Regions from separate parts of the Macrococcus psychrotolerans genome, predicted to be linked through region 1. Evidence: predicted binding sites of a transcription regulator. Region 1 holds the regulator's gene; each other region holds the start of a gene.
The links. The regulator Rex, encoded in region 1, represses fermentation and respiration genes when NADH is low (regulators of the CRP and FNR family bind a similar motif). The targets are predictions, from matches to a motif close to TTGTGAAATATTTCACAA.

Region 1 (7,818 bases):
ATATTGAAGGCATCGTCGTTGCTTCAGGACCAGGATCTTATACTGGTCTCCGTATCGGTGTGACAGCTGCTAAGACGTTGGCGTATACTTTGAATGTCCCTTTATATTCAGTATCTAGCTTAGCTGCGTTAGCGGCAACTGTAAGGATGCATGAATTCCTGTTAATTCCTATATTTGATGCGCGTAGAAATCATGTGTATACAGGAATGTATCGTTATAAAGGTGTTAGATTAGAACGTGTTGAAGAGGATTGTTATATTTCTATAGATGAATTAAATGCTAAATTAAAGGCCCAGCACTTACCTTATATATTCTTAGGGATGGATGCTGTGAAACTCGAAGATACGTTAAAGGGTCCTGTATTTTATTGTATTCCTAGAAGTGCTGAAATGCGTCGTTTAATTGATATAGATCATCCAGTGAACGTTCACACATTTGAACCGACATATTTAAGGATATCGGAGGCAGAACGTAATTGGCTGAACAAACAGGATTAGTTATTAGAAAGATGGAACCGGGAGATGTCCCGTCAGTATATGATATTGAGCAAAAGGCCTTTCCGAGTGGATCGTGGACATTGGATGCTTTCTATCATGAACTGGAGAAAAATGAATTTGCGCACTACTTTGTACTTGTTCTGGATGGAGTAGTGATTGGCTATCTAGGCATGTGGATTGTGGTAGATCAGGCGCAAATTACGACTGTTGCAGTGAATGAACAGTTTAGAGGATTTGGTTATGGAAAGCTATTACTAGAGTATGTAATGAACTATGCACGAATAACATGTGAAATGATGAGTTTAGAAGTAAGAGTAGAGAATAATGCAGCACGAGGACTGTATGAAAGTCTTGGCTTTACCTATGGAGGCATTAGACGCGACTATTATGGTCCTGGTGAGGATGCGAAAGTGATGTGGGTGAAATTACGATGAATAGTGAGAAAGATATAACGATTTTGGCAATAGAAACAAGCTGTGATGAGACTGCAGCAAGTGTTGTACGTAATGGCTATGAAGTATTAAGTAACGTCGTCAATTCTCAAATTGAATCACATAAGCGATTTGGTGGTGTCGTACCTGAAGTAGCGAGTAGACATCACGTTGAGAATATTACGATGGTTATTGAAGAAGCACTTGTTGAAGCGCATATGACTTGGGATGACATTGAGGCTGTAGCTGTGACTGAAGGACCAGGGTTAATTGGTGCATTGCTTGTCGGTATAAATGCGGCGAAGGCATTGGCACTCGCACACAGTAAACCTCTGATACCAGTACATCATATTGCAGGACACGTCTATGCGAATCATATTGAAGAACGATTGACATTCCCGATGCTTGCACTTGTCATTTCCGGAGGACATACAGAACTTGTGCTCATGAAGGATCATATGGCTTTTGAAGTGATTGGCGAAACTCGAGATGATGCAGTTGGCGAAGCATATGATAAAGTAGCAAGAACGATAGACTTACCTTATCCAGGCGGGCCTCATGTCGATAGACTTGCTGCAAGTGGAGAAGATGTACTAGAATTTCCACGTCCGATTATGGATGATTATGATTTTAGCTTCAGTGGACTTAAAAGTGCAGTCATTAATAAACTGCACAATTTAAATCAAAAAGGGATCAGCTACAACAAAGAAGATGTTGCTGCAAGTTTTCAAGCAAGTGTTATTGATGTATTAACTACACAGACGTTTAAAGCGCTAAAAGATTATGATATTAAACAGTTACTTATATGTGGAGGTGTGGCGGCAAACCGTGGCATCCGTGCACGTATGGAAACGATGTGTGATAGCAATGATGTTAAACTATTAATACCACCGTTAAATCTATGCACAGATAACGCGGCAATGATTGGAGCAGCAGCTTATTATCAATATATTGCAGGCAAGCTTGGAACGATGGACTTAAATGGACGTTCAAATATCGATCTATAGTTACAAAGTTGATAGTAAAGTAGCTGTCACAATAAAAAGGAAGTCATCGTAATGGATGACTTCCTTTTTATTGTAAAATCATAGCATAGAAATCTAATAATTTAGAAAGAATAATGCTTCCCATACATGCACGCTATGCCTGATTTATTATAAATTAACCGATAGAATATATATTGATTAAAAAACACGAACATACGTACTTGTACACAAGTTGTTAACAAAATGTGCATAACTATATGTCAATAGTACTTTTTACACATTAAAAGCGATATGTTTTTGCTGCAAATCTGTGGATAAGTCTAATAACTTTGTGGATTACTTATAATATAACATTTTTATTGTGTATAACTGTGTGAATATCTGTTTTCAGAAAATAGCGTGTATTAATGAAAAATTATCCTTCTAATGCCATTTCGATGTCTGACCATTTTTCAAGTAATTTTTCATTTTCACTATTGAGTTTAATAAGTTCTTCATTGAATGTGTTTGCTTTTTCGATATCACTGAATACTTCTGGCTTTGTAAGTTCGAGTTCAATTTCATTGATACGCTCTTCGTTTGTTTCGATTTGCGTTTCCAGCTTTTCTTTTTGTCGCTCTAGCTTTCTGATCTCTTTTTGGTTCGCTTTGAATGCGTTATAGTCGTTCTCTTTATTTACGGATTTCGTTTGTTCTTCTGCTTGATGTGCAAGTATGGCCATACGTTCTTCTTCTTTTTCAATGAAGTAAGAATAGTCGCCTAGGAACATACGCCCGCCCTCTTTATCCATATGGAATACTTTCGTTGCGAGTTTGTTGATAAAATAACGGTCGTGACTGACAAAGAGCAATGTTCCTGGGTAATGGATGAGTGCATCTTCCAGTACTTCTTTCGCATCGATGTCTAAATGGTTCGTCGGCTCATCGAGTATGAGCACGTTATGATTTTCAAGGCTAAGCTTTGCGAGCTGGAGTCGAGCTTTTTCGCCACCGGATAAGTCATTGATGATTTTCTTGACATCATCTTGTACGAATAAGAAACGTCCAAGCACAGTTCTGATTTCTTTCTCAGGCATTGCAGGATAGTACTGCCATAATTCTTCCAACACGGTATTGTTCGATGAGAATTCAGCTTGTTTCTGATCGTAATAACCAATCGACAAGTTTGCACCGTAATGAACCTCTCCGGAAAGAGGCTTTAATAATTTAGCAATTGTTTTGATGAGCGTTGTCTTGCCGATGCCATTCGGGCCGATAAATGCGATTGCGTCTTGTTTAGAGACATCAAAGTTGATATTGGTTGCAAGAGGCGTTGAATAGCCGATTGCAAGATCAGTACAACGCAGTACGTCATTTCCTGTTTCTTTATCTATAGTAAAGCGCAGGTTCATTGAGTGGTCGTCTTGTTTTGGCATATCGATCTTTGTCATCTTCTCTAATACTTTGCGGCGGGACTTTGCCATGCCACTCGTCGATGCACGTGTAATATTCTTCTGTACGAATGTTTCTAGTCGTTTGATTTCAGCCTGCTGACGCTCATATTCGGCCTGCATCTTATCATAGAATTGATCACGCAGTTCAATAAATTTTGAATAGTTACCGGCATATTTCGTTACTTGTCCGAGCGCGACATCATATACTGTATTCGCAACCTTGTCTAAGAAATAACGGTCATGTGAAATAATGACGATGGCACCGTTGTACGTCGTTAAGTAATTTTCCAGCCATGCAGTTGTATCCATATCAAGATGGTTCGTCGGTTCATCAAGTAATAGTAAGTCGGGATTATGAAGTAGCATCTCAGCAAGTGCGAGACGTGTCTTCTGTCCGCCAGAGAAGTTATCTATTTTCTTATGGAAGTCTTCTTCTGTGAAGCTTAATCCTGTTAAGACAGATTTGATCTTCGTTTCATATAAATAACCATCTTGTGATTCGAACTTTTGCTGCAGTCTTTCGTATTCTGCTAATTTCTCTTGATATGCATCACTCTGTGCATCTTCACTCTGTTCACTTAAGTAAGTGGCGATGTTATTTAACTCCTGCTGCATGCGCTCTAAATGTAAGAAGGGTTTCTTCATAGCCTCATAGACTGTACCTTCAGCATTTAAAGTCATCTGCTGTGTTAAGTAACCAACATTTACATGTTTAGCAATAGACAGATGACCTGAATCGTAGTCTTCAGTTCCAGCAAGAATCTTCATTAATGTCGTCTTTCCGGCACCATTTCTGCCGACAATGGCTATACGGTCATTGGATTTAACTTCAAATTTTACATTTGAGAATATATTTTCACCTGAATAGGATTTTGTTAAATTACTAGCTTGTAATAGTATCACTTTGTTCACCTCTCTTTTATTGTACAGTAGTGTGATATCAGTGGGAATCATTTATCGTTAATTCATAATTTCACATAGTCATTTATTAGTATAGATGTTATAATTATATCGATGTGAAAGTTATCACAAAAAATAGAAACGGGTGAATAGGATGTCGAAGGACCAAATCAAGATTCCTAAAGCCACTTTGAAACGACTTCCTTTATATTATCGTTTTGTTAATACGTTATATAATTCAAATGTTGAACGAGTGAGCAGTAAGGAATTAAGTGAAGGATTACAGATTGATTCTGCAACAATACGCAGAGATTTTTCTTATTTTGGAGAACTTGGCAAGAAAGGATACGGATATAACGTTAAATTCCTGCTAAATTTCTTTAAGACGACGTTACAGCAAGATATGATTACGAAGGTCGCGATTATCGGTGTCGGTAATTTAGGAACAGCACTAGTGAACTACAACTTCTCGATTAATGATAGAATGAAGATAACAGCAGCATTCGATGTGAATGATGAAGCGATCGGTCGTAAGATTGGCAAGATTGAAGTTCAGGATATGAAAGAGTTTGAGAAGGTTGTAGAAGCTACAGGGATTCAAGTCGTTATCTTAACGGTTCCAGGTAGTGTTGCTCAAGACGTCGCAAATAGAGTGACAAAAGCACAAATAAAAGGTATATTAAACTTTACACCAGAACGTTTAAATGTACCGAGCGGAGTACATGTACATCACATTGATCTCGGCGTAGAATTACAATCATTAATTTTCTTTATGAAAAATCATTAGGGGGATAAATATATGTTTTTAGGTTTAGCATTATCAGGACCAGTTGTTATATTTCTAGGAATTATCGCTTTAATTATCTTTGGCCCTAAGAAATTACCAGAGTTTGGTCGTGCCATGGGAACATCTCTTAAAGAATTCAAAGATGCAACAGATGGCATCATGAAGGATCACGAAGATAAAGATAACAAAGATATCAAATAAATTGAAATTTTAAAGCGGCGATGTAGTGCCGCTTTTTGTATGAGGAGGTCAATTCCTTACATGAATAAAGATGATTTAACAGTAGTTGAGCATTTAGAAGAACTGCGTAAACGAATTATGACAGTCTGTTACTTCTTAGTAGCAGGAGTTATCGTCGGATTCTACTTCGGAAAGCCGGTCACAAAGTACTTGACGAAGGATGATGTGCCAAAAGAAATTACTTTACATTACTTTAAAGTAAGTGATCCGCTGACAATTTATATTACAGTGATTATGTTAATTGCACTCATCTTAATCTCGCCTGTTATTCTGTATCAAATATGGGCGTTTATCTCACCCGGACTGCATCCCAAAGAAAGAAGCGCTACGTTAGCATATATTCCGATCAGTATTATATTATTTCTTGCTGGGCTATTGTTCAGTTATTATTTAGTATTTCCTTACCTCATCTTCTTTACGTTAGGGCTCGCAAGCGAGATTGGTGTCAACCAGATGATTGGTGTAAGAGAGTACTTTAACGAAATGCTGCGCTTTACGCTGCCTTTCGGGTTTGTCTTTCAGTTACCGATTCTTTTACTGTTCTTAACACGACTTGGTATCGTCACACCGATGTTCTTAAGTAAGAACCGTAAGTATGCTTATTTTATTTTATTTGTCTTTGCCGCATTAATTGCACCTGCTGACTTTATGACGTATTTAATGTTCGCTGTGCCGATGTTACTGCTGTATGAAGTGAGTATCCAAATAAGCAAGATCGGCTATAGACAATATTTAAAAGGTGAACAGAAACTGATTGAAGAAGAACTTGAGAAGTAGTGACAAAGCTACTTCTTTTTTTATATTTTCTGATAGAATATAAGTAATATATTTCAAGGAGAATTATGATGAAGGAATCCCAGATAGTGCCATTAACAGAGCAGGAATTAGAGGAACTTGAAGCGCAAGTCGGCAGCAAGTTAGATGTGTATCCATCACAATTGAATTATAATATTGCTGACCATGGATTCGATTATCAGCCCGTCACCTTTATGCTGGATGAACAAGACCGTTGCCTATTAATCGGCAGAATTGGTGATGTACTTGCTACACCAAGGATTGTGTCAATCGAGGACGGACAGCTAAGACAACGGCCACTGCTTTCTTCTAGTAGGCAAGGCAAACTTGAAACAGCAGAAGGTTACGCCACAAGGAAGAATGTTCGCCTGCATCCTTATGAAGGCAATAATTATGAACTTGTCGCTGAGATTATAGAGAATAATGCCTTAGAATATATACTTGAATTACGTGTTTCAAGAAAAGAGCGCACGGTATTGATCTATGACACAGAGAAAAGAATATTTACTGTGGATCGTTCGGATAGTGGTTTGATTGATGAACCCTATACAAAGTTTATTACGTTGCACGAACCATTGACAAAGTTACACTGCATTGTTCATAAACAGACGATAGAGATATTTATCAATGATGGAGAAGCAGTAATGTCCACGCGTATTAATACATCAGAATCAGCAGATGGCATTAGAACATCGGCGGTTCATGGGGATGTTTATTTGAAGCTATGGAAGTATGATTTAAAGGATGCATAAAAACATCCACAAATTTTAGAAAATTTTTGTTTTAATTGTTTTCAGCAAATAGTATATTTATACTGAAGTGAAGCTAGCGAATTGAAATTAAATAGGGCATAACATTAATTGAATAAGATGTAAGGAGCTGAAATTATGTATTCAGTATTAGGTCAAATTACAAAGATGTACGATAGCTTTACACCAGTTGAAAAAAGGATTGCCGACGTTGTCATTGAGTACCCTGAAAAGGTGGTCAACTTACCAATCAAAGAAATTGCACATCTTTCAAATACAAGTGAAGCAGCCATTGTACGCTTCAGTAAGCGTCTTGGATTATCTGGGATTAAAGTGGTTAAGGTGGAGCTCGCACGTGAACTTCACACAATTGCAGATAAAAAGGTACCGACGAAGATTGAATTAACAGACGATGAAGAAGTAATGAAAGAGAAAGTCTTCAACAATACAATTCAAGCACTTTATAATACAGAGAAGGTCATTTCTGCTAAAGTGATTGATGAAGCGGCCCAGGCAATTACAAGTGCAAAACGCGTTATGATCTTTGGCGTCGGGAACTCAAGAGTTGTTGCGACAGATTTGCATGTAAAGCTGATGAATATTGATCAGTCTGCAATTCTGGCAACAGATCTTTTATCTGCGATTACATTATTAGGACACTATGAAGCAGGAGATGTATTATTCATTACATCTGAAACAAGTAAGAATAAGGTTATTACAGATATTTGTAAATATGCAAAAGAGAAAGGGATTAAGATTATATTATTAACACAAAAGTTCTCATCTCCTGCTATTCGTATGGCGGATATTGTACTTGCGATGGCGAAAGAAGAAAATGAAATCAATTTAGGATATATGACAGTACGTACAGCACAACTTACAATTGTGGACGTACTTTATTTAAGAGTTTGTGCGTATTTAAAGGATACAGTATTATCTAATATGCAGAATTTAAATGAAACACGTAAAATTACGCACGAACAAGAGAACTTATAATATAA
Region 2 (7,818 bases), 740 kb from region 1:
GGCAAGTTTACTTTAATGACGTTATTGTTCTGTCCTTTATAAGCAGATTGATCCAGCAAATAATACTTTTTCTTCGCATTAATCTGCTTATAATCTACTTCATTGATACGAATCCAGTTACCACCGTAGATTCTCTGAATAAGCATCTTAGCATAAGGGCTCATACTGACAGGGTTCAATCCAGGAATCTTTCCGGCATCTTTACCATAACTCATAAGCGACCAATAACGAACTGGTTCACCTGCATGACTCACCGAGCTACTCGCTGTGTCATATTCATCAGGTAGTCCAAGCATATGTCCAAACTCATGTGCTACTGTCCCTACTGTACTGTCTTCAGATATCATGCCATATTCTGCAATTGCTAGTCGTTTCTTTAGAAACTTTGAATTCTTGCTATAGGTTCCCGGAATCGTTGACGGCTTATTATCTTTAGTGAATGGCACTTCGGAAACATGTTCCCAGATCGTATTCTGTCCAAATTTCCCACCACCTTCACTTTCACCGATACCACTATATACGACAACAAACTTATCGATGATACCATCGGGTTCGTTTACTTTTTTGTCTTTATCAAGATCATAATAATCAAATCTGTCATAGCGTTTCATATCAATCTTTTTGTCTTTAGCAACTTTTTCCGCTGCTTCCATAACCAGCTCAGAAGCCCGTGCATCATTGTTAGCACCGTAATATTGAATCGGATGTTTCGCACGATACCATCCCGCTACTTGTCCTGTTAATGAGAGACTGCCACTTGATGCACTATTATAATAGGATTTAAGTGAATGATATTTGTATCCTCCTGGACCTGTGACATTCTTACCAAAGAACAGGTCATTATAGTATTTCTTATCATATGATTTTATATAGTTTTCGGTATCCTTCTGCGTAAGCTTTCCGTGTGGCGCATTACTAAAATCCATTAATACAACCAGTACATTTTCATTAATGACCTGTCCTTTATAAGGTCTGGATTTAAAAGGTGGTATTGCTTTCGTCTGAACTGTCTTCTTCTGGGTAATTATCGGTTTTGTCTTTACTTTTTCAGCGTTCTGCAACTGTACATTATTATTTGGCTGTTTCTCAGTTGCCTGAACATTACAAGTAAATGTTAATGAACATATTCCAATACTCACAATCAACTTTATAAGCTTCACTGTCCGACCTCTTTTCAGCTATTTATGTCTATACGCTTACTATGTATCATCTGTCCTTTCACATACACTTTAATCGTAACTGAATGCGCTGCTTCTCTTGCAATCTTACCATTAAAATAGCAATGAAAGCGATTTTCTTTTGCGCTCATATTATATGTATCAGATTTCCCTGGTGGACGACCGTTAAATAATCCTACCTGTCTTCCATCACTATCTATGAGTTCGATTGCAACATCTTTCATCTGCTTTTGACTATATATATCGATCTTGATATAGTCTCCCGAATAAACGGATGATGGCGCCTGTATTTCAAGTGGCTCAGATTTCTTTGTAACGGACTTATTCTCTACTCGTTTATTTGAATCTGCACCGAAACTCCCCTGTTCAAAAGTAGTAGGGTCATACCACTTGTAACCGTGGCCAGGTTGTCCCCAAGGTTCTTGTTTTGGTTCCTTAGATTGCTGTGGAACTTCCATTCTTAATAGGGGTGTCTTCTGATCTGGCGTCACTTTACCTTCTAATGTAGTATAAGCTTCAGGTTTCATCATCCAGGTAACCAAATTTTTGAGCAGTACTTTATGACTCGCTTCTTCAATACCATCGTACGTTCTCTTCGTATTACCGTTGTCTTCACGTACATACTTTGGTGTTTCATCTTCTACTATCGAAGAATCACCGATAAAGACAGCCTTTCCTTTTTTATACTTACTGATCGCTACGAAGGCGCCTTCATCTTTACCCCCTTTTGTGTATATCCCTTGGTCAACCGCGTGCGGCCAGCGATCATTTTGTGATAGTTTGCCTGGGTAGATAATTCCTTTTGCGATTTTAGGGTTCGTAATTGCTATTGTACTGCCTGCGTGCATGTTGATACTTTGCACATTATCCAGAAGACCGAAAGCATCGTATGCTGAATCTGCATCAATCCTGACATTATTGAGGGCATTATATCTAAAACGTACACCAAATGTATCTGAAAGAAAATCTGAACCTTTCACATTCTGCATACGCTCTGATTGCTTTTCATCGTGTGATAATCCTTTTGTAATATCATCAAATGCGCCTCTTCGATACCCATTGAATATTTCTGAAGAGTCAAATCGATTTAAATTTCGATCAGCATTATAATGGTCAGCAATCATCATAATACTCCCCCCTTCACCGACAAAACGTTGAATAGCCTCCTGTTCTTCAACTTTAAAGGGAATATTAGGTTCAGGTATAATGACTGCTTTGTACTGTTTTAATTTTTCATATGTTAATGTCGTGTCATAATCAGTGCTCACTGTTTTATAATCCATATCACGAATTACATCATTGAAACTAGAGAAAGCACCGTCAATCACCCAATCTGCTTCACCTGCAGTCTGTCCATGTGCAGCATCAAATAGGACATCAGCTTGTCCATCATAAAACTGTGCTGGCTGCGTGCATCCCGTGAGAAACAATATGGATAAAAGTATCAACTTCTTCATAACCTTCTCCTTTATAAAAAGCCTTAACAGATGCTAAGGCTTTATGATCTCGTTTTATATGATATTAATCTAATCTTAACTTTATCCTTCTTAAGATGTTGTCTGCCATCCTTTCGGGTTGTAACAGTTACATCAACTTCATCTTCAGACTCGTTAAACTGATAATTGATTATATACGTTTCAAAATCTTGCTCAAAGTTTGGCTTTTGTGCAACAACACGTTCAATATCTCCAAAAGTATCAAGTGCTGTATAGCCTGTAATATGCTCTAACTCACTTGCAATTTCAGTCAATGTCATCGTTTCGCCTTCCATTAATACGAACTTTTCTTCATGCATGATATCACCTCTAATATATTTAATTTATTATTCCCTTAATTATAAAAGAAAAACATCAGGAAATCGTATAAGGTTCTGATACAATTTCTGATTGTGCTTCACTATTCGGCTTTGTCGATGTACCACCTAATAAATAGAGTTTTCCTCCATCTTGTGTTAAAGCTTGATATGTCTTTTCATCTAGTGCAATCGATTTATAGCTCACTGTAGACTCCTTTGGCCCATATTCATTGTACGCCCGTTCTTCAGACTTCACGAAATCTTCTTGTAATTCCTGAGGAATAAATGATGTCGCATCAGAATAAATGACAGTCTTTCCAACTACAAGCTTGCTCGTATTATTATAGTAGACAGGAGCCTGATTATTATTTTTCGTATGGACTTCATAAAGAAGTGTATAACCGGAAGATGCGCCTTTAAAAATAACCTTTTGATTTTCTATGTTTGTAATCTTAAAAATCTGTAGACGCTTAACATTGCTCTCAACACCGTTATCATGTATCGATAGATTAACATTATCAATCGACTTCACAAGTGTCGATTTGCCGTGCGTTGTTGTCTCTATAGTGTTCGGCATCGTTTTAGCAGCTAACATTTCCTTAACTTTTTGCTGCTGCTTTAATCGTTCTTCTTTCTTTAGCTTAGCTCTCGTCTTACGCTTTTCCTGTTCTAGCTTTTTAGCCGCTTCCTCTTTTGCAATCTGTTCTTTAATTTCGGCTTCATTTTTTTCTTCTATCTCTTTTAATTTATCTTCATTTGCTTTTATTTTTTCATCTAGTTTATCATTTTTTTCTTTAATCGCATGATATTCTTTCGTTAGCTCCGCTTTTTTTGCGTCAAGCTTTTCTACAGACTGCTTTAAGTCTGTCTCTTTATTACCACATGCACTCAGCACTAGAGTAAGTGCCAGTACACTTGTTACATATTTCAATACAATCCCACCTTCACAATATATCTATATTCTATCATAATAACAATAAAATATATTGTATTAACACCCTTTACAAGGGGTATACTACATATAAAAGGAGGTATAGCCTATGAAATATAAAATATTACACACACCCACATCCCCTTCTACACCCAACCATATGATTCTGCCGGTAATTATATATAATACAGAGGAAAGTCATTTCGAAACACGCTTTAAAAATAATGCATGGCATAATATATGGACCAATGGTGTATTTGATTATCATCACTTCCATCCCAACCAGCATGAAGTCCTTGGGGTAAAAAGTGGTCGTGGCACACTATTAATCGGTGGGGAGAACGGCCAAAATATTGAAGTTACACAAGGTGATGTTCTATTATTACCAGCAGGTTACGGTCATAAAAAATTAGAACAAAGTGACGATTTTACTATTGTAGGTGCATATCCAGATACAACAGCAGCACAAACATTGACATCTTATGAGAATATAAATGAAGTAAACAAGATCATCAATACTGTACCATTACCTGACACCGACCCTGTAGGTGGAAGTACAGGCCCGATGTTTAAAGAATGGCATAATATTTATCAGTGCAGTACAGTCAGAGGTGGCTAACGTAGAAAAACGGCGTTTCGAGACTCAACAAAGTCTGAAACGCCATTTTTAAATAATTCCTTGATTAAAACCAATCTTTCTTTCATCGATGTATAATGTGCTAATCATATGGCATTTCAATATGTTTATACATCAATTTATCATCTGCCCTATAGCTAAGCTGGTGGTTAAGTCTTCTCATAGCGTGATTATCCGGATGAACGTGTCCATAGATATAGTGGACATCTGCGGATAATGATAATCTCTCTACATATTGCTTAAGCCTATGTGCATATCCTTTGCCGCGTTCATCTGGATGGACATATAAGGACTTAACATGTGTCTTCTCTCCAATATGAAACCAGATAAAGGCTGATAATCGTGCTTTTTCGACTATAATGATACGATCATGATTATATTTCATCAGCAATCGTATAGATTCAGTCCTGAGTTTCACTTCAAGTTCAGTCGTTACATAGTGGCTATCATAGGATTTCGGTATCTGCTCATGTATCCATGCAATTTGCTCGATCAGCGGGTCCTCGCTTGTTATTTCTTTCATTGTAATCACCTCAATTATTGTACATGTATTTATTTTTTAAAACTACTTTTTAGAATCATAAGAATAAAAGTTTCAATCTGTTATATATAATAGTCTCTTTTTTACCCTCTGTATCATTACAGTTAAAGTACTGGTATGAAGGGTTTTTGCATTTTTTAAATTTTTTTATGCTTTTGTGATACTTTTCACGTAATCCTTGTTATACTAAGTTTGTGAATTGGTGAACAAAAAATTCTGGAGGGATTTATATGTTTAAAGAAGAGACAAAAAGAACAAATGCTTGGGAAGGGTTCAAATCAGGTAAATGGAACAAACGCGTTGATGTGCGTGAATTTATTCAACTGAACTACACACTTTTTGAAGGTAAAGATGAATTCTTGGCTGGTCCTACTGAAGCTACGAAAAAACTTTGGGAACAAGTGATGCAGTTATCAAAAGAAGAACGCGAACGTGGTGGTATGTGGGATATGGACACTAAAGTTGTATCTAGCATTACTTCTCATGATGCTGGATATTTAGACAAAGACCTGGAAACAATCGTTGGTGTTCAAACTGAAAAACCTTTCAAACGTTCAATGCAGCCGTTCGGTGGGATTCGTATGACGAAAGCAGCTTGTGAGTCGTATGGTTATGAGTTAGATGCCGAAACTGAACGTATCTTCACAGATTACCGTAAGACACATAACCAAGGTGTGTTCGATGCTTACTCTAAAGAAATGTTAGCTTGCCGTAAAGCCGGCGTTATCACTGGTCTTCCAGATGCTTACGGTCGCGGCCGTATTATCGGTGACTATCGTCGCGTCGCTTTATACGGTGTGGATTTCTTAATGAAAGAAAAGCATAAAGATTTCCATAACTTATCTAGTGTGATGAGCGAAGATATTATTCGTTTACGTGAAGAAGTATCTGAACAGTACCGTGCATTAAACGAATTGAAACAGTTGGGTGAAATATACGGATTTGATTTAAGCCGTCCAGCTGAGACCTTCAAAGAAGCTGTTCAATGGACTTACCTTGCATACCTTGCTGCAATTAAAGAACAAAATGGTGCAGCAATGAGTTTAGGTCGTGTATCTACATTCTTAGATATTTACGCTGAGCGTGATCTTAAAGCGGGTACCATCACTGAGATGGAAGTTCAGGAAATTATCGACCACTTCATTATGAAGTTGCGTTTAGTTAAATTTGCACGTACACCAGACTACAATGAATTATTCTCTGGAGATCCAACTTGGGTAACAGAGTCTATCGGTGGGGTTGGTATTGATGGCCGTCCACTTGTAACGAAAAGTTCATTCCGTTTCTTACATTCATTAGATAACTTAGGTCCAGCACCAGAGCCAAACTTAACTGTACTTTGGTCTACGCGTTTACCTGAAAACTTTAAGAAATACTGTGCTAAGATGAGTATTAAAACAAGCTCAATCCAATACGAAAACGATGATTTAATGCGTGAGAGCTACGGTGACGATTATGGTATCGCCTGCTGTGTATCAGCGATGAAGATTGGTAAACAAATGCAGTTCTTCGGCGCTCGTGCGAACTTAGCAAAAACATTGTTATACGCTATTAACGGTGGGATTGATGAAAAGTCTGGCGCTCAAGTAGGTCCAAACTTTGCACCGATTACTGATGAAGTCTTAGATTATGACACTGTATACAAACAATTCGATCAAATGATGGAATGGTTAGCTGGCGTATATATTAACTCATTGAATGTTATTCACTATATGCATGATAAATACAGCTACGAAAGAATTGAAATGGCGTTACATGATACTGAGGTCATTCGTACGATGGCTACAGGTATCGCTGGTCTTTCAGTTGCAGCTGACTCATTATCAGCTATTAAATACGCGAAAGTAAAAACAATCAGAGATGAAAACGGACTTGTTGTCGACTTCGAAACTGAAGGTGAATTCCCTCAATACGGTAACAACGATCCACGTGTTGATGATATTGCAGTTGAACTTGTAGAATCATTTATGGCAAAACTTCGCAAACATAAAACATATCGTGATTCAGAGCATACAATGAGTGTGTTAACAATCACTTCAAACGTCGTATACGGTAAGAAAACAGGTAACACACCTGACGGACGTAAAGCAGGAGAACCTTTCGCGCCTGGTGCGAACCCAATGCATGGTCGTGACACTAAAGGTGCACTTGCATCATTATCATCAGTAGCAAAATTACCATATGACTGCTGTAAAGATGGTATCTCTAATACGTTCTCTATCGTACCGAAATCTTTAGGTAAAGAAGACGATGCACAGCAATCTAACCTAGTTGCAGTATTAGATGGATATGCGATGCAGCATGGTCACCATTTAAACATTAACGTGTTCAACAGAGAAACTTTACTCGATGCAATGGAGCATCCAGAAGAGTATCCACAGCTTACAATCCGTGTATCAGGATATGCAGTAAACTTTATTAAATTAACTCGTGAACAACAACTGGATGTTATTTCTAGAACATTCCACGAAAAAATGTAATGATATAAGTATTAACAAGAAGGACGGGGATTTAAATGATTAAAGGACATATACATTCAATCGAGAGTTTAGGGACGGTTGACGGACCTGGTTTACGCTACATCTTATTTACACAAGGGTGTCTGCTTCGTTGCCAGTTCTGTCACAATCCTGATACTTGGGAAATTGGAACACCTTCACGCGAAGTGACAGCTGAAGAAATGGTTGAAGAAATTGTGCCTTACCTCCCCTACTTCAACGCATCAGGCGGTGGCGT
Region 3 (7,818 bases), 650 kb from region 1:
TTTTCCTATACCAACCTTCTTTATCTCATCATCTTTTTGAAGGCTCACTAAGGCGCGCTCTATTGTTTTTCTGCTGATATCAGCCAGCTTAAGTTCAATATCCGTTCTAGATAAAGGTGTAAATGACTGATTAATTACTTCCAGCACTCTATAATAAGGATCGTATTTGTTCATATTAATCAGTTCGAACTGATTAAAAAACTGCTCATAACATTGATGGATAATCTCGAGATAAAAACAGTAAAAGTCAACAAACGGACTATCTGGCTGCATCACTTCAAGATACTCATCTGCTCTTTCGGCTATGTATTGCTCTATATTATGGTACTTCACAACAATAAATCCGCTTTTAAGCAGCAGCAATGTTAAGAGTAGATGGGTTAATTTACGATTATCTTCCTCAAATATATGTTCTTTATTAAAAGAGTATATAAAGGTGAGAACTCGTTCAAGCGCATTATAATGATCACTTATCTGTTCATAATATGCTTGAGTTGAAGTGTGCAACATAGATGTATTTTGCTGTTTTATCTTTTCAATCATTGCATTATTACCCAATGACATTTCAAGATAAATACGTTCAATTTCTATAGGTAATAAATCAATAAACTCATAATCATTAAATATGTATACTAACGCATCTCGATAACCCATTAAAATCATATCATCATTATTTTTAATACTACTTTTATAGTCCACCATCTGAATCAGTTTGGTATTTGCAAAATAGAAGCTATCTAATTGCATTGTATATTTAAGAGCATTAATCATTGTAATTCTTTGTAATTTTTGCAAAGCAGTGTGATGTCTCTCGCCGATAAGACGCTGCATGCCTTTATACTCATATATCTGTGTTGCAAGATCCAATATTTTCAGTTGTTTAGTATCGAATATATAACTCATAATCCCACCCTTTCCTCAGTCAATTAATTATAATTGACTGAGGAAATGATATCAATCTAAAAATTATTTCCCAATCAGAAATCTACTTACAGATTTTAACTCATGCTTATCACAGACACTTCTTATAAACTCATAATCAGAAACATACGACATACGTTTTTTTATATCCTCAAGGTTGATAGGTACCTCTGTATGAATTTCAGCTAAACGTCTCGAAATTTTCAAAGCATCGATCGATGTCATGATTTTGTTTTGCTGTCCTTTTGGCAATTCTTCTAATGAAGCTAGAACGCCGCTCACATCTCGATAAGACTGGATCAATTTTACCGCCGTTTTTTCTCCTATACCTTTAACGCCGGGATAACCATCCGCTGTATCACCCATAAATGCTTTAACATCGATAAGTTGCTTTGGTTTAAGGTGATATTCTTCTTCAAATCGATTCAAATCGTACTTGCTATATATACTGAAACCTTTTTTTATAAGCCAAATTTCAATATTTTCATCTAATATCTGCAGTAGATCTCGGTCGCCGCTTATTACAGTGATATGGTATTCCTTATCAAGATATTTCGCTAACGTACCAATAACGTCGTCTGCTTCAAATTGATGAACCCCTATATTAACAAATCCTAGTTCTTCTGAAATGCGCTGCGCCATTTCAAACTGTGGAATCATCTCCTCTTGTGGTGCAGGACGATGCGCCTTGTAATTACTATCGATGTCATTTCTGAAAGTTTTGGCACCCATATCCCAGCATACAATGACGTGTGCTGCATGCGTGTCTTCGATCGCGCTAATTGCATGCTTTATAAACCCTTGCACACCATTCGTAGGTATACCCTCATGATTTCTCATATAGTTTCCATGAAGACTTGTTGCAAAGAAGTGTCGAAATAACAATGCCATCCCATCTATAATCAGTACATTTTTCATATTAATCTCCAGTCTCAATTTTATCAGGATAAAACGATATCCATTCAGAAAAGCTATCTGCATATAATGCCACGTCTCTATCCACAGATCTTAATGCCGCACGATCATTTATATATCCGCCTTCAAATCAATAATTATACGGAATATTGATTTGAAGGAATGTGACCACCAACCGCATCGATTGGTTCAAGCAATCCTATAAACCTCTCCTAAGATCTCGCATCTACAAGTATACGTTCTTCATCATTTTTCAACAAGGGTTCTATATCTAAAAATATTGATTTGTTATAATTCAAATTTTCATCGTCAATATTAATTTTTCATCCGTCATATATCATCTATTGACGGATGAAAAATATTTTATGATACAAAATATTGTGAAAAGCATCCAAATCTTCATAACTTCCATCAATAATATAGCAATCTCATCCGACGAGATGACATAAATATAGGATAGGTAAAAATACTATTTTGTATGTGCTTCTGATTAAACTGTTCAAGCTTCTGTGTATCATTATCCATATTTTCATGAATTCATCTCTAATTGCTTTAATGCTGATTTAATTTCAGAAATGACACTATCATCAATTGAAGTAGCACGCTTTTCGATAATTTCTTCAGATATATTTTTATTCTTCTCATCAATATGTGTTTCTAATGCTCCGATACCATTTTCGATTTCAGTTATTATATAGCTTTCATATTTAAGGAGTACTTGATTGATTACCGTCATGGATTGCTCATGTATATTTTCAAATAGCTCATTTCTTGAATTCATATTCTTAAGCTGCTTTTCCTTTACTACTGGAAATACGAGTTGTTCTATTTCATTGACAATGGGATTCAGCTTCATTTGATTTAATTTCAAAATAAATGAGTCAAATACTATATCTTCTGCAATCTCATATTCTATAAGGGCTGCCTTCGTGAGAGAAGTTTCGTCTCTATAACTCTGGATCGCAGCTTTATTGATTCTCGGTACAATGAACTGAAATTCATTAAGTAGTTTACTTTCTACAGATGCTTTAAAACTTTTTTCGATCATATTCAATTTTTGAGAAGTATTTACTTCTGACTTGATAACATCATAAAGCTGGATCTTCATCTTATCACGTAAGTAACTTACCTGTTCATGCAGTAGTTGTTTTATATCACTTAATACTCTACTAACTATATTCCATTCTAATGGCGGCTCTTTCTGCCACACATCATACTGTAAATTTCTTCTATTTTGCTTTGCAATATACGCTTTATAATCATCTCTCATAAATTGCGCACTTCGAACGATACGCGATGCATTGCTATTAAACTGATGTATCTTTTGAATTTTACTCGTAGAATCTACGAAATGTTCAATTGCTTCAGCAAACACGTTAAAACGTTCATCATAACCACCTAATGCTTGTTTACTAGAAACTGAATAAATCCTATCTTCAATGTTCAGCTGGTCGAGTTCAGTTCTTAAATAATCCTCTACTGCAACTAGTTCTTCGTCATTTTTTCTTAAGTCCACTGCATTGATAACAAAGAAATTTTCACTCGCTTCATTCATTACTTCAATTTCATTTAAGTAAGATAGAAATGCTTTGTCCTTCTCTGTGAACACGTGATTATAATATGAAACATATATGAGTAAATCGCTATCCGCAATAATCTCTGTCGTTTCCATCGTATGTCTGCTATTCGTACTTCCTGTTCCAGGTGAATCTATAATAACCTTGTTTTTAAGGAAATCATTTTCTAGACCTATTTTTATACGATTGACGAACGCTGCGTGCTCATCTTGTGCCGTATATTTATCAATCTCATTTTTATCTATTTCAATCGTCTGTCCATTTGATAAGTATGCTTTATAGTGATGATATTGTTTGATCACACCAGATGCGAAGCTTTTATCTTCATCAGAAAAATCATTTATCTTGTTTTTATTTTTTTCTATCCATGACTCAATGGTATTCATATTTTCACTTACTGAACATGATATCCCATTAAGCTTGTTAAGCAGCATATCTTCTGTCTTAAATGTTACAAAATGCTGTTGACCATAATACAGTTCGGTAATACTTGCTGTTGTAGGATTCGGAGAAGAAATTAAGATTCTTTCCTGTAACAACGCATTGATGAGGGCACTTTTACCCGCACTAAATGCTCCGAATACAACTATTTTAGTTTCATCATTGTGAATTCTATCAAGCTGTGCTTCTAGCTTACGCATATCTGATTTAAAATAGTCAACCGTTTTAAAGGTTTCATAGACTTCAATATTCAGTGAATCTTGTCTACCTTTTCTATCATTAATAATGCTCTGCTTGTTCACCACTTCATCAGTTTCATTAATAGACAATGTTACATACCTTCTATCTATTAATTTATCGATAGATTCTTCCAGATGAATATAGTAATGCATATAATTTTTAGTAGTGACTGACTCCATTAACTTTTCATTATTTAGATAATCATCAAATAGGATGCTTTTATCTGAAGTATGATTTGTAGTATTTAATTTAGACATATTTATACTTTTTATGAACTTTTCAAGCCAGACTTTTTGTTGCTGCACAATCTTTTTCTCTATGAATGTCTTTAATTGTTCAGAATAGATTAGAATATATTCTTTTGTAACTTCCGGCTGTGGTTTGCTCAGCGCTTTAACATCCTCTTTTGTAATATGATAGTAAATATCATCAAGTAACGCTGGTTGTTCACTATATTTCATATACTGTTCATAATAATTTTTTAGTTGGAAATTAATCTGTTTATCCAGTAGATCATTAAGCATTTCGATGACACTATCTATTTTTTCGTTTTGAATACTCTCAAGCTTTGCCTGTTTATTGAAGAATCCACCTACTTTATAGTTTGTAGCAAAGGTCTCAAGCATCGCACCTATCTTTTCCCTCAGTTCAAAAGGGATTAAATAAGCATTCTTAACAATGTTCCGTACTTCTTTTAATAATTGTTCCGTACGATTATCCTGCATCAATAGTTGCTGCTCACTGTTCAGACTCTGCTGTATATGAAGCTCATCTAGGGCATGAGATATGTCTGCTTCATCTACCTCGAGCTGTTCTAATAGCCTATCTTTTCTTTGATTTAGATAGTTTATCTGTGCGCGTTCAATATAATCGATGATTCTATTGTAGAAATCTCTATCTGCAGTTAACTCATTTACTTGCTGATTGAGTTGTTCCTTTAATTGATCAAACTGATTATGTTCAGAAGCGTAGATTGAAGTATAATAAATAGCTTCAACGTTTAAGTTCCACATCTTAATATTTTGTTCTACTTTTTCTTTGAATGCCGTAAAGAGTATTTCATTTTCATCATGTTTATCAATCTGATTAATCAAGAGAACAACTGGAACTCCCAGTTCATTCATCATCTTAATCTGGCTGAAGTTCTTTTCTGCGTTCACATGATTATATTCCACCGTATAAAAAACGATGTCACTGATGAGTAGATATTTCATTGTGCTCTGCTCGTGATTTTTGAACGTTGCATCAATACCTGGTGTATCCTGAATTACTGTACCTTCTGGGAATGCAAGGTTTTGTTTATGAATCTCTACCGATTCTATATCTGTATTCAATGTATTCACCTTTTTAACAGTGGCATAGCTTTCGACGTCACTGTATGTCTGGTTGTCCATATTTATTCTTATTAGATCTATGTTATCTCTAATAATTTGAGCGGTATTACTCGTTGTCGGAATCGGAGAACTAGGTAAAATATCCTCATCACATATCTTGTTAATCAAAGATGATTTCCCTGAAGAAAAATGACCTATAAAACTTAATACAATATAATCTGAATAAACTTTTTTTATCACTTCATTGATTTGATTCAATAATAAAGTGTTGTCTGACTTTTCCACTTCTTTTTTCAGTTGATATAATCGTTTGATCTGCTCTTTATTATCCATGTTCTACCTCATTACCTCTTTATTTGTGAAAAATATAACGAAATATCCAAAAGTGTGATATTTATCACATTAATAAACCAGTTACTCTATTATTATAAAGAAAGAAAAGCTATTAAGAAAGGATGTTCAATGTGAATGATGATAAAAATTTGAATCAAACTAAAGATCCAATTCAAGTCAATGAAGACGTTCATCATGATTTAGATTTGCGTGGAACAATGGCTGCTGTACTTGCTTTAGGAGCAATATTTGTTATCACTTGGTTTGCAATTTTTGTACTATTTATAGAACGAATTTAGGAGGGGAATACATTGCATAAGTTTGAAAAAATCTGGCTTGGTCTAGGTATGGGCTCATTAATTTTATTTTTAGGGATTATTTTTGTTTCTGCATTACATAATGGTCATGAGCCTATCGCAAGCGGCCGTGAATTTATTGCGCCGGAGCTTATTGATAAAGATGAAGTATTTAGTAACCCAGGATTACATAAAGTTGAAGGAAAAGACTGGGATTACGAACTTGTGTTTGTTGTTTCAGCATTTAACTACAACCCAGGTAAAGTTGAAATTCCAAAAGGATCAAAAGTAAAAATTATAGCAACAAGTAGAGATGTTGTACATGGCTTTGAAATTGCACAGACAAATGTCAATATGATGATTGAACCAGGTCACATTTCTAAATTTATAAAAACTTTTGATAAAAAAGGTGAATATCTGTTACTTTGTAATGAATACTGTGGCACAGGTCACGCAGATATGAAATCAAACATTAAGGTGGTTGATCAATAATGAGCGAATATAAATTGGATAGTGGGACTTTTGATGAACGTGCTTCGTTCAGAAATCATCATAGAGAAGAAATGGAAAATCGAGTTGAAATGTCCAAACCAGATGGTAAGTTGATTATGGCTCATATGTATGTTGCGATAGTTTGTTTAATCATCGGTGGATTGGCAGGATTAGTTCAGACTTTAGTCCGCTCTGGAACTTTAGAGTTACCCGCTGGTATTGGATATTATCAGATTCTTACGGTACATGGGATCATTCTCGCATTAGTTTTGACTACATTCTTTATCATGGGATTCCAGACTGCTGCAGTCATTCGTACTTGCGGAAAGCTTAGTCCATTACAACGTAAGCTTGTGTGGATCGGTTTTTGGGTAATGCTAATCGGTACTGCAATGGCAGCAACAATGGTTCTACTTAATAAAGCAACTGTGTTATATACTTTCTATGCTCCACTTAAAGCGCATGTTATCTTCTATGTAGGTATGGCATTAGTTATTGTTGGTTCATGGATTTCTGCAGCTGGACAAATTATGCGTTACGCACAATGGAAAAAAGAACATAAAGGCCAAAAATCACCTCTTTTATCTTACATGGTAGTAATTAACAATGTCATGTGGATTGTATGTTCAATAGGTGTTGCTTCTACAGTATTATTCCAGATGATTCCATGGTCTCTAGGATTAGTTGAGCGCATCGATGTTTCACTTAGTCGTACGTTATTCTGGTACTTCGGTCATGCATTAGTATATTTCTGGTTACTGCCAGCCTATATGTCATGGTATGCAGTAGTACCAAAGATTATAGGTGCTAAAGCATTCAGTGATAATCTTGCGCGTATGAGCTTTATGTTATTCTTGTTCTTCTCAATTCCTGTTGGTATTCACCACCAGTTAACTGAACCAGGAATTGACGTTACATGGAAATATGTACAGGTCGTATTAACATTTATGGTCGTTATTCCTTCTTTAATGACTGCATTCAGTCTCTTTGCTACATTTGAAGCATATGGACGAAATAAAGGTGCTAAAGGCTTATTTGGATGGATTAAAACATTACCATGGAACGATGCACGTTTCGTGTTGCCGTTTATCGGAATGGCCGCATTCATTCCTGGTGGTGCCGGTGGATTAGTTAATGCTTCTGCTCAAATGGACCAGGTAGTACATAATACAATCTGGATTACAGGTCACTTCCATTTAACAGTTGCAACAGCAGTCATTTTAACGTTCTTTGGAACAATGTACTGGTTAATACCACATGCTACTGGCC
Region 4 (7,818 bases), 430 kb from region 1:
CGTTTTCCAGTTGAAGTAAACTTTTTTGTAAGGACAGCCAGTCATACAATAACGCCATCCACGACAAGCATCTTGGTCTACAAGTACGATACCATCTTCATCACGTTTATACATTGCACCGCTCGGACAACTTGCCACACAAGATGGATTTAAACAATGTTCACATAGGCGTGGTAAGTACATCATAAACGACTGTTCAAAATTGAACTTAATTTCTTCTTCAATCTTTTGAATGTTTGGATCTGTTGGTCCTGTGATGTGCGCACCAGCTAAGTCATCTTCCCAGTTCGGGCCCCACTGTAAGTCCATTTTTTTACCTGATACTAATGATTCAGCCGTTGCGACTGGTGAATGCTTTTGTTCTTTCGCGTTCGTAAGATTAGCATAATTGTAAGTCCATGGCTCATAATAGTCTTTCATTTCAGGCATATCTGGGTTGTAGAAGATTTTCCCTAAAGCAATTTTAGAAAGTTTAGAACCTGATTTAAGCTCTAATTTTCCTTTGCTGTTTAACTGCCAGCCACCTTTATATACTTCCTGGTCTTCCCAGCGCTTCGGATAGCCGATACCTGGTTTTGTCTCTACGTTGTTAAACCACATGTATTCAGCACCTGGACGATTCGTCCAGGTACTTTTACATGTAATACTACATGTATGACACCCGATACATTTATCTAAATTCATTACCATTGCGACTTGTGCTTTAATCTTCAAGCCAATCAACCTCCTTCATCTTACGTACAGCAACGTAAACATCACGTTGGTTACCAATTGGACCATAATAGTTAAATCCGTAACTAATTTGTGCATAACCCCCAACAAGTTGCGTTGGCTTCAAGTGAATACGTGTTGGCGCATTATGTGAACCACCACGCGTATCTGTAATTTCAGACCCTGGTGTTTGAATATGTTTATCTTGTGCATGATACATGAACATCGTACCACGTGGCATACGGTGAGAAACCACAGCACGAGCTGTAACAAGTCCGTTACGGTTATATACTTCCAACCAGTCGTTATCGTTAATGTTATGCTGTGCTGCATCTTCATTGTTGATCCATACTGTTGGACCACCGCGGAATAATGTTAACATGTGTTGATTATCCTGGTATGTTGAGTGAATATTCCATTTACCGTGTGGTGTTAAGTAACGTAAAACCAAACTATCTACGCCACCTTTAATCTTCTTATCTTTCGTGCCAAATACCATTGGTGGTAATGTCGGTTTGTATACAGGCAGTGATTCACCAAATTGCTGGAATACTTCATGGTCAATATAGTAACTTTGACGCCCTGTTAACGTTCTAAATGGAACGAGTCGTTCAATGTTCGTCGTAAATGGTGAATAACGACGACCTAATTTGTTCGAACCTGGGAATACTGCAGTTGGTATCACTTCACGTGGCTGTGCTGTAATGTTCTGGAATGTAATTTTCTCAGCTGCACGTTCTGCTGAAATATCCTTTAATTCCATACCTGTTTGTCGTTCAAGATCTTCATATGATTTTTGTGATACATGGCCGTTTGTTGCCGATGAAACGTTCAGAATAACATCTGCAACGCGTTTTGCTGTATCAATTCTTGGCAATCCATTTTTCACTGTATCATCTTCATACGTACCCACCATCGAGCGTAATTCATCGTATTCTTCTTTAACGCTGAAACTTACGCCGTGCGCGCCTACTTTACCATTCTCCAGCAAAGGTCCTACTGATATATATTTGTCGTACACTTCCGTATACGTACGATCTACAATCGCAAATCCTGGCATCGTTTTACCCGGAACTGCTTCTACTTCACCTTTAGTCCAATCACGAACAATGCCCATAGGTGTAGAAATTTCTTGCTGTGAGTCATGTGCAAGTGGTGCAGTGACAACGTCTTTGAATGTACCTTTTAAGTGACGTTCTGACATTTCAGAGAACGTCTTCGCGATAGATTTATAGATATCCCAGTCACTTCTTGATTCCCAAAGTGGATCTACGGCTGGATTAAATGGATGAACGAACGGATGCATATCTGTAGAAGATATATCATGTTTCTCATACCAAGTCGCAGCTGGTAATACGATATCTGCGTAAAGTGGCGTTGTTGTCATACGGAAATCAAGTGCTATTAGTAGATCTAGCTTACCTTCAGTATCTTCACGCCATACGACTTCTTCAGGCTTTTCTGTTTCATTAGGTTCAGCAAGTAATCCATGCTTTGTACCTAATAGATGTTTCATAAAGTATTCCTGTCCTTTTGCTGAAGAAGAAATTAAGTTAGAACGCCATACGAATAATGTTTTCGGGTGGTTCTTCTTATTATCGGGATCTTCTACTGCAAATTTCGTTTCACGTGATTTCACGCTTTCAACTGCACGTTTTAATATTTCTTCATTCGTAAAGTTGCCGGCTTCACGCGCATCTTCTCCGAACAGTAAACTGTTCGTATCAAACTGCGGATATGACGGTAACCATCCCAGACGTGCAGCAAGCACGTTATAATCTGCTGGATGCTGATGTTTTACATTCTCTGCAAGTGGTGATGTTAATGCATCTACACCAGATTCTTCGTATTTCCATTGATCAGTAGCAAAGTAGAACCAGCTCGTTGCGTTTTGTAATCTTGGTGGTCCTTGCCAATCTTTTGCGAATGCAATTGTGGACCATCCTTCAATCGGACGACATTTCTCCTGACCGACATAATGTGCCCAGCCTCCGCCATTTACACCTTGTGTTGCACATAATGTAACTAAGTTTAATACTGAACGGTAAATTGTATCTGAGTTAAACCAGTGATTTATACCCGCGCCCATAATAATCATTGAACGTCCACCAGTGTCGATTGCATTTTGTGCAAATTCACGTCCAACTTGAACAACGATGGATGGTTTTACACCTGTAATCTTCTCTTGCCAAGCTGGTGTATAGATAGAACTTTCATCATCATAATCTTTTGCTTCTAAATCTGTGTTAAAACGGTTTACACCATATTGAGACAACATTAAATCATAAATTGTAGCAACATATTGTTCTGTACCATCATCAAGCGTGACTTTCTTCGCTGCAATCGGACGTTTGAATGTTCCATTACCTGCGTTATCAAAGAACGGGAACACAACCTCAACAACTTCATGACCTTTATCTTTAATAGTCATTGCAGGATCAATTTTTGTACCGTCTGCTGTTTCTAATTTAATATTCCATTTCACATCTTTTTCCCAGCGTTGTCCCATCGTACCGTTAGGCACAACGATTGATTCCGATAAATCATCATATACGACTGGTTTCCACTCACTATGCTCAGAAGTATCTCCTAAATCACTCGAACGTAAGAAACGTCCTGCTTTCAATGTATCTTCATGTTTATCTAACATAATTAAGAACGGCATGTCTGTATATTGTTTTGCATACTCAATAAACATCGGTTCCTGACGTTTTTCATAAAACTCATCAAGTATTACATGTGTCATACCCTGTGCAAGTGCTGCGTCGGTACCAGGATTCGGTGCTAACCAGTTATCTGCAAACTTAACATTTTCAGCATAGTCTGGTGCTACTGATACAACTTTCGCACCTTTATATCTAACTTCTGTCATAAAGTGAGCATCTGGTGTACGTGTTAGTGGTACGTTAGAACCCCACATAATAATATATCCGGCATTATACCAGTCACTCGATTCTGGAACATCTGTCTGCTCACCCCAAATTTGCGGAGATGCTGGCGGTAAATCTGCGTACCAGTCATAAAACGATAACATTTCCCCACCCAGTAACGAGATGAAACGCGCACCTGATGCATATGAAATCATACTCATCGCAGGGATTGGCGTAAAACCTGCGATACGGTCTGGACCGTATTTCTTGATCGTATAAATTAATTGTGCTGCAATAAGCTGTGTTACTTCACGCCAGTTCACACGGACATGACCACCCATACCACGTGCTTGTTTATATGCCTTCGCCTTTGCTTCGTCTTCTACAATTGACTGCCAGGCACGTACGGGATCTCCAATCGTTTCTAAAGCTTCTTGCCACATGCGCCATAACACCCCGCGAACATAAGGAAACTTAATACGTAACGGACTATACTCATACCATGAAAATGAAGCACCACGTGGACAGCCACGAGGCTCGAATTCAGGCATGTCCGGACCACATGATGGATAGTCGATTTGTTGATTTTCCCATGTGATAATGCCGTTTTTAACGAAAACTTTCCATGAACATGAACCTGTACAGTTTACGCCATGCGTTGTTCTTACAACTTTATCGTGACTCCAGCGCTGACGGTACATCTTTTCCCATTCGCGACTTTTCTCTTCTAATACTGACCAATTTCCATTGAATTTTTCTGTTGGTTTAAAGAAACGTAATCCTGTTCCAATTGCCATTTATAACACTCCTTTTAGACATTCGCCCTCTTACTTTAGATTATGAAACTTTTCACAAGTTAGAGCCATTGGGGAATGTCCTAAAGTGTGTAGGGGAATCCCTATAGATAACCGTTCAATAATATATTCAAAATTTTTATTTTGAAGCAATTGTCAAATACGTTATGTGCTTAATTTGATATGATATAACTAAAGGGGGAATCATAATGACGCCTGAAGTTTATGTTACAAATAATATATTGAAGTATAATCGTGACGGATTACGTGAGGAGCATGATCAGATTGCAACTGAATTCCCATTAACGATTTATATCAATAACGAAGAATTCGCAACAATAGTGTGTACACCTGATTATATGAAAGAACTTATCATAGGGTTTCTAGCCTCAGAAGGTATAATAAGAAAGTTTAGCGATATCGAGAAATTCCATCTTGATGATTCTAAAGGACTATGTCATATTACACTCACGCGCGAGATACATTCAATTCATGCAAATCACTCAAAACGTATGATCAGTTCTTGCTGTGGGAAAAGCAGACAGTTTTATTTTGTTAATGATATGCAAACGTCTAAAGTATCTACAACTGAGAAGACGATTACGCCAAGTGAAGTCATTCGTATGATGCAGCATCTTCAAAGTGAAAGTAAAGCATTTCAAGTAACGGGAGGCCTGCATAACGCAGCAATCAGCGATGGCGATGCCTTCCACTTACACCGCACAGATATCGGTCGACATAATGCAATGGATAAACTATATGGGCATTGCATATTAAATCGCATCCCAATTAAAGATAAAATATTAATATTCTCGGGTAGAATCTCTTCTGAGATACTGATAAAAGCCTCTAAAATTGGTGTAGGGATAATATTAAGTAAATCTGCTCCGACAGATCTTGCAATTAAGCTTGCCGATGATTTAAACATTACCGCAATTGGATTTATAAGAGAGGATAGCTTTAATGTATACAGTCACCCCGAACGCTTAATTATATAAATTTCTGCATAATAAAAAGCGCCGATTAAGCGCTTTTTATTATATATTTAAACTTCTTTTTATTTGTGGGTTCTTTCTTAAAGATACAGCAAGTAGTGCTGCAAGTAATGCTTTAATAAAATCTCCTGGCAAGAAAACCAATACAGAAGTATAAGCTTTCATTAGATCTATTTTTAAGTTTTGCGCCATGAATGCCCCACCAATTAAATTACATAAAATTGCACCGATAAGCGCATTAACAATAAATACTTTCCACACTGAAAAGTGTCTCATCTTATCTGTAAATAAGCCGATTAAATAGGCAACAATAACATATGATAATAAATAGCCACCTGTCGGACCGAAAAATAATGCGAATCCTCCGCGGCCACCAGATAATACAGGTGCACCCACTGCTGCAAGCAACAAGAATAATAATACAGCAAACGTACCTTTCTTACGTCCTAACAAACAGCCTGCCAGCATTATGCCTAAATTTTGAAGAACAATCGGAACAGGCAAACCAGGCACAGGAATTGGAGGGATAATACCCATCGCAGAGATTAAAGCTGCAAACATTGCGATAATCACTAAATCTTTCAATTTCATTTCTTAAACCTCATTTCAACAGAATAAACTTATTCTACACTATTCGTTAACCTTTTAGTACAAAAAGTTAACAATGGATATAAAAAAATAGCTGGAATATCCAGCCATTCATCATTTCAAATTCATTAACTTGTCTTTCAGAACTTTTCTTTGATGTTCTAAAGAAATTGGATCATTAAACCAGAAATCTTCAGCATCATATTCAACGAGGCGGTTATTTTTAACTGCATCCATGTTCTTCCACAAATTAGATTCAGTTACTGTATTTGTAGCAGACCCTGCATCACTTGACACGAGTACAATATCTCCTGCATAGCTACTCAAACTTTCAGAAGAAACTTTCTTCCATCCTGTCGGTTTAACATCTTTAACAATTTTATCCTGCATCTTCAAGTCAAACGCTTGATAAATAATTTCTGATCCACGGCCCCAGTTATCGCCATACACATAGATTTCTTTTTGGAAGAACTGGAAGATAGAATAAGTTTTATCTTCACCAAGATGTTTTTTAATTTCTTTACCATCTTTTTTCGTCTCTTTATTCCATTTATCCACAAATGCTTTTGCTTCTTTTTCTTTACCAACAATTTTTCCTAATAATTCGTGTACTTCTAAATAATCATGCTTTGTATATGTAAAAGGAATTGTTGGTGCAATTTTTTCATACTTCTTATTATCTTTATCAGTATCAAATGAAATAATTAAATCTGGTTTTAGTTTAGCGACTTTCTCAACATCGCCTGGATTTAACTGTTCTACACCCTTAAGCTTCGGTTTTAATATATCAGATTGGAATGCATATTGATCTGCTCCAACCGGAGTAACACCTAAATCAATTAAATTCCCAACATAGCTTGCACCCATAACAACGATACGTTTTGGTTCTTTTGGAATTTTTATTGTTTTGCCGCTATCTGTTTTAAATTCTACTGTTGTTTCTTTTTGCTCTTTCTTGCTATCTTTATTCCCGCATGCTGCGAGCATGATAATACATACGATGAATAATATTAATATTTTTTTCATTACTTTCCCTCCAATTGATATTGATTATCATTACCAATTAATTATATGAACAATCATTGACAAAAGCAATATCTTTTTTATATCTTTTATTACATTGAATTTCATATATTCTATCTCTATAATCGAGGTAATATGCAATTTAAGGAGGGCTATCATGAATAATACGACAAAAGGCATCATTCTTGTTACATTAGGGGCAATATTCTGGGGTGTAGGCGGGACAGTATCACAACAAATGTTCCAGACTTTTAAACTTCCTCTTGATTGGTTTATTACTGTAAGATTAATATTCAGTGGATTATTCTTATTGCTACTTGCTGTTATTAGAAAACAAAATATTTTCAACCTCTTTAAAGATCGCTATACTATGATACATCTCATTATATATTCAATATTCGGAATGCTTGCAGTACAGTATACTTTTCTTGCCTCAATAGAAGCCGGAAATGCTGCTGTCGCTACTTTACTACAGTATTTAGCACCTATTGTCATTTTAATTTATTTGCTTAGCACACGTAAAATTAATTTTAGGTTGATTGATTTTATCGTCATCGCTGTATCTACATTCGGGACTTTTCTACTTCTTACAAGTGGTAATATTAATAACGTTGTCGTCCCACCCAAAGCCATCATCTGGGGATTGCTCAGCGCAGTGGCAGCTGCATTCTACACAATGTATGCTGGACGACTATTTGTTCATAATAAACCATTAGTTATTATTGGATGGGCAATGCTCTTTGCAGGAATATTTATCAGTCTTTTCAATAGACATTGGTATATTAACCCTTTTGCGATGGGAAGTGTGGCCATCGGATATTTAATCTTTGTGATTAT

Region 2: pflB (formate C-acetyltransferase) is a predicted target of Rex. The motif match lies at 5,238-5,255, and genes of this name have one in related genera.
Region 3: QA539_RS05645 (cytochrome c oxidase subunit 2A) is a predicted target of Rex. The motif match lies at 5,814-5,831, and genes of this name have one in related genera.
Region 4: QA539_RS00790 (nitrate reductase subunit alpha) is a predicted target of Rex. The motif match lies at 4,419-4,436, and genes of this name have one in related genera.

What each region holds. Positions count from the first base shown of each region.
Region 1 is NZ_CP124591.1:1,767,562-1,775,379, reverse strand. It holds gene tsaB (tRNA (adenosine(37)-N6)-threonylcarbamoyltransferase complex dimerization subunit type 1 TsaB) at 1-497, shown strand, start outside; gene rimI (ribosomal protein S18-alanine N-acetyltransferase) at 509-931, shown strand; gene tsaD (tRNA (adenosine(37)-N6)-threonylcarbamoyltransferase complex transferase subunit TsaD) at 928-1,935, shown strand; gene QA539_RS09245 (ABC-F family ATP-binding cassette domain-containing protein) at 2,330-4,249, opposite strand; gene QA539_RS09240 (redox-sensing transcriptional repressor Rex) at 4,401-5,033, shown strand; gene QA539_RS09235 (twin-arginine translocase TatA/TatE family subunit) at 5,046-5,234, shown strand; gene tatC (twin-arginine translocase subunit TatC) at 5,295-6,050, shown strand; gene QA539_RS09225 (GH32 C-terminal domain-containing protein) at 6,119-6,820, shown strand; gene QA539_RS09220 (MurR/RpiR family transcriptional regulator) at 6,956-7,813, shown strand.
Region 2 is NZ_CP124591.1:467,822-475,639, reverse strand. It holds gene QA539_RS02480 (immune inhibitor A domain-containing protein) at 1-1,160, opposite strand, end outside; gene QA539_RS02475 (DNA-binding protein) at 1,175-2,635, opposite strand; gene QA539_RS02470 (hypothetical protein) at 2,677-2,973, opposite strand; gene QA539_RS02465 (hypothetical protein) at 3,029-3,904, opposite strand; gene QA539_RS02460 (cupin domain-containing protein) at 4,014-4,523, shown strand; gene QA539_RS02455 (GNAT family N-acetyltransferase) at 4,624-5,064, opposite strand; gene pflB (formate C-acetyltransferase) at 5,313-7,562, shown strand; gene pflA (pyruvate formate-lyase-activating protein) at 7,598-7,818, shown strand, end outside.
Region 3 is NZ_CP124591.1:1,113,889-1,121,706, forward strand. It holds gene QA539_RS05630 (hypothetical protein) at 1-903, opposite strand, end outside; gene QA539_RS05635 (5'-3' exonuclease) at 967-1,839, opposite strand; gene QA539_RS05640 (dynamin family protein) at 2,366-5,761, opposite strand; gene QA539_RS05645 (cytochrome c oxidase subunit 2A) at 5,884-6,060, shown strand; gene QA539_RS05650 (cytochrome B5) at 6,073-6,549, shown strand; gene QA539_RS05655 (b(o/a)3-type cytochrome-c oxidase subunit 1) at 6,621-7,818, shown strand, end outside.
Region 4 is NZ_CP124591.1:154,070-161,887, reverse strand. It holds gene narH (nitrate reductase subunit beta) at 1-714, opposite strand, end outside; gene QA539_RS00790 (nitrate reductase subunit alpha) at 704-4,378, opposite strand; gene fdhD (formate dehydrogenase accessory sulfurtransferase FdhD) at 4,585-5,373, shown strand; gene QA539_RS00780 (biotin transporter BioY) at 5,413-5,961, opposite strand; gene QA539_RS00775 (ABC transporter substrate-binding protein) at 6,073-6,984, opposite strand; gene QA539_RS00770 (EamA family transporter) at 7,139-7,818, shown strand, end outside.